3 regions of the Robertmurraya beringensis genome follow, and region 1 is predicted to be linked to each of the others. Evidence: a T-box and tRNA genes for the amino acid it is inferred to sense, from the RefSeq annotation. Region 1 holds a T-box; the other regions hold tRNA genes.
What was found. A T-box is a leader RNA that pairs with one kind of tRNA and senses whether it is charged. The one in region 1 lies ahead of leuS (leucine--tRNA ligase), so its partner is inferred to be a tRNA-Leu.

Region 1 (2,242 bases):
TTGCTCCTGTTCCATAGCTAACAAGTACATAATCAGCGATCCAGATTGGCATTTTCGCTCCATTAACCGGATTAATTGCATAAGCACCCGTAAATACACCCGTTTTGTCTTTCGCTAAATCCGTACGCTCCAAATCACTCTTACTTTTGATCTGTTCAATATAGGATTGAACCGCATCACGCTGGTCATCTGTCGTAATACTCTCAACCAATGCATGCTCTGGTGCTAATACCGCATACGTTGCACCGAATAATGTATCAGGTCTTGTAGTAAAGACCGTGAACTGCCCGTCATTACCTTCAATATTAAAAGTAATCTCGGCTCCTTCAGAACGACCAATCCAGTTGCGTTGCATATCCTTTAAACTCTCTGGCCAGTCAAGTTCTTCTAAGTCCTCTAATAAACGATCCGCATACGCAGTAATTTTTAATACCCACTGCTTCATTGGACGGCGTTCAACGGGATGACCACCACGTTCACTTTTTCCATCAATAACTTCTTCATTTGATAACACCGTTCCAAGTGCTGGACACCAGTTTACCGCTACCTCATCAATATAGGCTAGGCCTTTTTCAAACAATTTTAAGAAAATCCATTGTGTCCATTTATAATATTCAGGATCAGTAGTATTCACTTCGCGATCCCAATCGTATGAGAAGCCTAATGCCTTAATTTGGCGCTTAAATGTGGCAATATTTAATGCTGTAAATTCAGCAGGATCATTCCCCGTGTCTAATGCGTATTGCTCAGCTGGAAGACCAAACGCATCCCATCCCATTGGGTGTAACACGTTATAACCTTGCGCACGCTTCATACGTGATAAAATATCTGTTGCTGTGTACCCTTCTGGATGCCCTACGTGCAGTCCAGCTCCAGATGGATATGGAAACATATCTAACGCATAAAATTTGCGTTTACCTTTTTCTTCACTTGTTTGAAACGTCTTGTTAGCATCCCAAAAGCTCTGCCACTTTTTTTCAATTTCTTGATGATTAAAGCTCACTTTTAATTCCTCCTAAAAATACTTGTTTAAACGCAAAAAATCCCGTCCCTATAAAAAGGGACGAGAGGATTATGTAGAATCTCCCGCGGTACCACCCACATTAGTGCACAAGTCACTCGCTTCATTATCCTTAACGCGGAATACGGCAAGCATTACTTTCTTTCACACTTGCGACTCAAAGGCGAGTTCATGGACACCTGGTTGACTTTCACCATCCGTCAACTCTCTACTTTCAGGTATTTCTCACTACTACTCCTTATCATGGTCACCACATATTTAAGTATGATGCTATTGTAGTGTATTTTCTAGTTCGATGCAAGTTGTGTTTTGTAGCATATGAAGATAAGGAGTAGAGTGTGTGTATTTTTTTATTGAACTGTATAACCTGCGTCAATAACGACCGCTTGACCAGTAATCCCTTTTGCCGCATCACTTGCTTTCAAGAAGTATATAAAAAGGGGAATTCGGTAGCCGTTTATAATAGTGCGAAGCAATGTTCACACAGAAGAAAATAATGGGAAGGGCAGACCCGTTGATAGATGCCATATTAATAATTCTCCCGAAGCCTTGTTTTTTCATATGAGGCAACACATGCTTTGTTAACGTAAATGGTGACGTTAACATGTTGGTTTGTCTGTAAGCAAGAAGATTGGAAAATCAGTTATCCACAAATGAGTGACTACTCCTCTTTAATCTCAAACTCCCCAATTCCTAGATCCTCCTTCACTGTGTTATTGTAACGTCACTATTGCCAAACTTGTCATTTACGTAGACTTCAGCTCCCTCTGACGCTAATGGTGTTTCTGTACCTTTAGGAATAGTAATTACTGATTGTGATTAATGAGAATTAACTAATCAAGATTTACTGCTCTCCATCACTCTTTTCAGGTCATCCTGCACACTTTCTTTTGCCAACTCAACTTTCGAACGATATGCGGAACGAATAATAACATGAGTAGCAACGGGTGCTGTTAGAAATACAAAAAAGATTCCTAAAAATAATCTGATGCTAAAATATCCTTCTTCCATTAAGAAAAATAGAAAGGTTCCAATTAGACTAAAAAGAACGCCTAATGTTGTACTTTTTGATGCTGCATGTGACCGTGTATAAACATCAGGAAACCGCACCAGTCCGATCGCACTTAAAAAACAAAAAATCGTACCAATTAAAATAAATAGAACGGGAATTATTTCAGTCGGACTGTTTGCGAACAATGACCACACCTCTTTCAATAAATC
Region 2 (2,242 bases), on a different contig from region 1:
TTAAGATTTGAATAAAATCTGATATGCTTTTACCACCCAGTTCAGCTGCTCGTGCAAGTGTTATTTTTCTCGCAGTAAACAAATACAAGGCTAGTGATATATTAACATCTTCATCAATTGAATTTACATGTGCCCCTTTTAGAAAAGGTAAGAATTCAGGATTAATTCCAACTTTTGCTTTTGATTCATCCATAGCCAATGGTACATTCCTCCCTTGAACTCCTTCTATCATTATATTATAACAATTAATGAATACTAACAAAAGAAATCTATTCGTAAAAGTCATAAAGTTACAAAAAAAACAATTAACCATGTTCAAAATAAGACCCATTTAGTTGAAATAACATCTCCGAATTGTATTTCAGGTCGGATTTCAGCTTGGACTAAAATACTATCTATATTAGATAGACGATGAAAATCCCGATCATAATTGGAATTTGACTTAGTATTTCTTACTATACCTGCTTTTTTACACTCTTTACAAAGATGTTCACGGTTACCTCTACCGCTAAATTTTTCATTAGACAGAATAACCCCACATCCTTTGCAGAAATGGCCTTGTTTCCTACTTTTCACTCATAAAACTGCCCATTAATAGTTATTCAAACCTTACCTAATTATATTTTATCACCTTCGTAAAACCCATACGCTATTAAGCATTACTAATTTTTCTTGTGTAAAATTTATGTAAAATGATTTAAAAACCTACCTTAGTCAGCCGTCTTTCCACAAAACAAAAAACACTCACAAACATTGATATATCAACATTTGTAAGTGTTTTATCGTTTGTAAAACGAACTCGTTTTCACCTAAAGATACCGGTGGTCGGGGTCGAACCGACACTCCAGAGGAACACGATTTTGAGTCGTGCGCGTCTGCCAATTCCGCCACACCGGCATAATTCAATTGTAAGGATAGCTATTTTGCTTCGCAAAAAGCATTGGATATTTTACTTCGTAAAAATCCTTGGTGCCGAGGACCGGAATCGAACCGGTACGGTAGTCACCTACCGCAGGATTTTAAGTCCTGTGCGTCTGCCAGTTCCGCCACCCCGGCGTATCTTAGGTATATTATAGTAATCATGGATATAATAATTGGAGGCGGCAACCGGATTCGAACCGGTGGTAAAGGTTTTGCAGACCTCTGCCTTACCACTTGGCTATGCCGCCAAAACTTGGAGCGGAAGACGGGATTCGAACCCGCGACCCCAACCTTGGCAAGGTTGTATTCTACCACTGAACTACTTCCGCAAATGGCTGGGCTAGCTGGATTCGAACCAACGCATGTCGCAGTCAAAGTGCGATGCCTTACCGCTTGGCTATAGCCCATTGATTAAACTTCATATAATCAAAAAATTCTTTTATATAAATGGGGCGACTGATGGGAATCGAACCCACGAATGTCGGAACCACAATCCGATGCGTTAACCACTTCGCCACAACCGCCATTATTAAAAGTTGGCAGGGGTAGTAGGAATCGAACCCACACCAAAGGTTTTGGAGACCTTCGTTCTACCTTTAAACTATACCCCTAAAATGGTGGAGGGGGACGGATTCGAACCGCCGAACCCAAGGGAGCGGATTTACAGTCCGCCGCGTTTAGCCACTTCGCTACCCCTCCATATGAATTTAATATATTCAGATACAACGAGATTGTTCGTGAATAGTGGTGGCTCAGGACGGAATCGAACCGCCGACACAAGGATTTTCAGTCCTTTGCTCTACCGACTGAGCTACTGAGCCACAATATGGCGGTCCCGACCGGGATCGAACCGGCGATCTCCTGCGTGACAGGCAGGCATGTTAACCGCTACACCACGGGACCAGAAATTTTTCAAGTTTCCTTGAAAAATTTAGATTGCGGGGACAGGATTTGAACCTGCGACCTTCGGGTTATGAGCCCGACGAGCTACCAGACTGCTCCACCCCGCGACAATAATATTAAATGTTTTTCACTTTCGTGAAAGGATAAATATTTTTCGCTTCACGAATTTTTTTTGGTGGAGGATGACGGGATCGAACCGCCGACCCCCTGCTTGTAAGGCAGGTGCTCTCCCAGCTGAGCTAATCCTCCGAAATGGAATGTTATTTTCATTTCGCGAAAAAACTTGGTTATTTTCACTTCGTGAAAAAACTTGGTGACCCCTACGGGATTCGAACCCGTGTTACCGCCGTGAAAGGGCGGTGTCTTAACCGCTTGACCAAGGGGCCAGTATAATAATTATGGCGGAGAGCAAGGGATT
Region 3 (2,242 bases), on a different contig from region 1:
GAAAAGAATTATCCGGTATTAGCCCCGGTTTCCCGGAGTTATCCCAGTCTCATAGGCAGGTTGCCCACGTGTTACTCACCCGTCCGCCGCTAACCTTTGGGAGCAAGCTCCCAAAGATCCGCTCGACTTGCATGTATTAGGCACGCCGCCAGCGTTCGTCCTGAGCCAGGATCAAACTCTCCAATAAAGAGTAAGATTAGCTCTTAAAGATAAAACGTTGGCTAGTGTATTTTTCAACACTAATCATTTTTTGTTGACGTATGATTTGTTTAGTTTTCAAAGAACAATTTGATTTGTTGGAGCGGGTGATGAGAATCGAACTCACGACATCAGCTTGGAAGGCTGAGGTTTTACCATTAAACTACACCCGCATATTATTATTTTATTATAAATGGTCGGGAAGACAGGATTCGAACCTGCGACCCCTTGGTCCCAAACCAAGTGCTCTACCAAGCTGAGCTACTCCCCGTTATTCAAAATGGCGCGCCCGAAAGGAGTCGAACCCATAACCTTCTGATCCGTAGTCAGACGCTCTATCCAATTGAGCTACGGGCGCTCTTTTTAAAGAAGCAACTTTTACATAATATCATAACCATATTTTAATGTCAAACATTTTTTGTAGTTTTTTCTTGGTGCGGCCGAGAGGACTTGAACCTCCACGGGGTTGCCCCCACTAGGCCCTCAACCTAGCGCGTCTGCCATTCCGCCACGACCGCTCATTAAGAGCGATAGTATCTATTATACATGAATCCTCCCAGTCAATCAACTGGAAATGAATGGTGCGGGTGAAGGGAGTCGAACCCCCACGCCTTGCGGCGCTAGATCCTAAGTCTAGTGCGTCTGCCAATTCCGCCACACCCGCATAATATTATGCTATACCACTTAGTAAACATGGTGAGCCATGAAGGACTCGAACCTTCGACCCTCTGATTAAAAGTCAGATGCTCTACCGACTGAGCTAATGGCTCGTACAAATTAAGATAAAATTGCCTTAAAATAAAAAATGGCTGGGCTAGCTGGATTCGAACCAACGCATGACGGAGTCAAAGTCCGTTGCCTTACCGCTTGGCTATAGCCCAATAATATGGCGGTCCCGACCGGGATCGAACCGGCGATCTCCTGCGTGACAGGCAGGCATGTTAACCGCTACACCACGGGACCTTTATTAATAGTATAATAATTTAAAAGTGACCCCTACGGGATTCGAACCCGTGTTACCGCCGTGAAAGGGCGGTGTCTTAACCGCTTGACCAAGGGGCCATATTTTTAAAAGATGATGAAAGTTACTGGCGGAGAAGGAGGGATTTGAACCCTCGCGCCGGTCACCCGACCTACACCCTTAGCAGGGGCGCCTCTTCAGCCTCTTGAGTACTTCCCCAAAATGGCTCCACAGACAGGACTCGAACCTGTGACCGTTCGGTTAACAGCCGAATGCTCTACCAACTGAGCTACTGTGGAATAAGAAAAGTGTTCATGTCGTAATCTCGACTCTTTACATTATAATGAGACGAGCTGTGAAAGTCAAGGGGGAATTTTTATTACTTTTTCCCGCTCGATGTCAGTCACGGAATAATAATTTAACATCTTTTTCTCCAACTGTCAAACATGAATTTCAATAAGTTTCCCCCGGCACTTTCCACAAACATACTTTGAAGTATTGATCCTTCTTTTTCTATTATATTGTTGAGCGCATCCGGTGCATTGATATATACGAACGGTCTTTTGGGTTCTAACTTCAGGGCGGTTCGGGAGAGTAGAACAAAAACGGGGTGCACCCACTTTTTTAAGAAGGGTTTTAAAGTCATGATCTCGGTGCTGATAGCCTTTTCCCTCTAGATGCAAATGATAATGACATAATTCATGCTTAATGATGCCGATTAATTCTTGTTCCCCCAGTTGTTCTAGATAACTTCGATTAATCTCAATGTTATGAGACCTTAACATATAACGTCCACCTGTTGTTCGAAGACGGGAATTAAAAAAAGCAGTATGTCGAAATGGCTTGTTAAAGAATTGAATGGAAATTTCCTCAACTAAATTTTGTAACTCATTGTCACCCATACTCCCACCTCACTTCTAACTAAACAAAAATTCTATGAACATGACAACCCATTATAGCATACATTGAATATACCCCTTGAAATTTGTGCTAGGAGGTATGTCTATGCCTACTTGGTTTCAAAATCAGATGCAGAAAGCATTTTTAGAGAAAAATGCCTATCAAATAAAACTACTTAACCAA

Region 2: it has a tRNA-Leu gene. The T-box ahead of leuS (leucine--tRNA ligase) is inferred to sense a tRNA for this amino acid. The anticodon was not compared.
Region 3: it has a tRNA-Leu gene. The T-box ahead of leuS (leucine--tRNA ligase) is inferred to sense a tRNA for this amino acid. The anticodon was not compared.

What each region holds. Positions count from the first base shown of each region.
Region 1 is NZ_JBHLUU010000009.1:53,774-56,015, reverse strand. It holds gene leuS (leucine--tRNA ligase) at 1-1,003, opposite strand, end outside; T-box leader at 1,057-1,275, opposite strand; partial or broken gene ACFFHF_RS01510 (SDR family NAD(P)-dependent oxidoreductase) at 1,372-1,627, opposite strand; gene mnhG (monovalent cation/H(+) antiporter subunit G) at 1,859-2,218, opposite strand; gene ACFFHF_RS01500 (Na(+)/H(+) antiporter subunit F1) at 2,196-2,242, opposite strand, start outside.
Region 2 is NZ_JBHLUU010000100.1:534-2,775, reverse strand. It holds gene ACFFHF_RS13995 (UPF0175 family protein) at 1-193, opposite strand, end outside; tRNA gene ACFFHF_RS13990 (tRNA-Leu) at 817-897, opposite strand; tRNA gene ACFFHF_RS13985 (tRNA-Leu) at 968-1,056, opposite strand; tRNA gene ACFFHF_RS13980 (tRNA-Cys) at 1,096-1,169, opposite strand; tRNA gene ACFFHF_RS13975 (tRNA-Gly) at 1,176-1,250, opposite strand; tRNA gene ACFFHF_RS13970 (tRNA-Gln) at 1,254-1,328, opposite strand; tRNA gene ACFFHF_RS13965 (tRNA-His) at 1,370-1,445, opposite strand; tRNA gene ACFFHF_RS13960 (tRNA-Trp) at 1,459-1,532, opposite strand; tRNA gene ACFFHF_RS13955 (tRNA-Tyr) at 1,537-1,620, opposite strand; tRNA gene ACFFHF_RS13950 (tRNA-Phe) at 1,667-1,742, opposite strand; tRNA gene ACFFHF_RS13945 (tRNA-Asp) at 1,749-1,824, opposite strand; tRNA gene ACFFHF_RS13940 (tRNA-Met) at 1,858-1,931, opposite strand; tRNA gene ACFFHF_RS13935 (tRNA-Val) at 1,998-2,073, opposite strand; tRNA gene ACFFHF_RS13930 (tRNA-Glu) at 2,136-2,210, opposite strand; tRNA gene ACFFHF_RS13925 (tRNA-Ser) at 2,224-2,242, opposite strand, start outside.
Region 3 is NZ_JBHLUU010000010.1:81,094-83,335, reverse strand. It holds partial or broken rRNA gene ACFFHF_RS02195 (16S ribosomal RNA) at 1-187, opposite strand, end outside; tRNA gene ACFFHF_RS02190 (tRNA-Gly) at 298-371, opposite strand; tRNA gene ACFFHF_RS02185 (tRNA-Pro) at 393-469, opposite strand; tRNA gene ACFFHF_RS02180 (tRNA-Arg) at 480-556, opposite strand; tRNA gene ACFFHF_RS02175 (tRNA-Leu) at 631-716, opposite strand; tRNA gene ACFFHF_RS02170 (tRNA-Leu) at 778-862, opposite strand; tRNA gene ACFFHF_RS02165 (tRNA-Lys) at 893-968, opposite strand; tRNA gene ACFFHF_RS02160 (tRNA-Gln) at 1,005-1,079, opposite strand; tRNA gene ACFFHF_RS02155 (tRNA-Asp) at 1,086-1,161, opposite strand; tRNA gene ACFFHF_RS02150 (tRNA-Glu) at 1,189-1,260, opposite strand; tRNA gene ACFFHF_RS02145 (tRNA-Ser) at 1,288-1,378, opposite strand; tRNA gene ACFFHF_RS02140 (tRNA-Asn) at 1,383-1,458, opposite strand; gene ACFFHF_RS02135 (SprT family protein) at 1,600-2,061, opposite strand; gene cmpA (cortex morphogenetic protein CmpA) at 2,165-2,242, shown strand, end outside.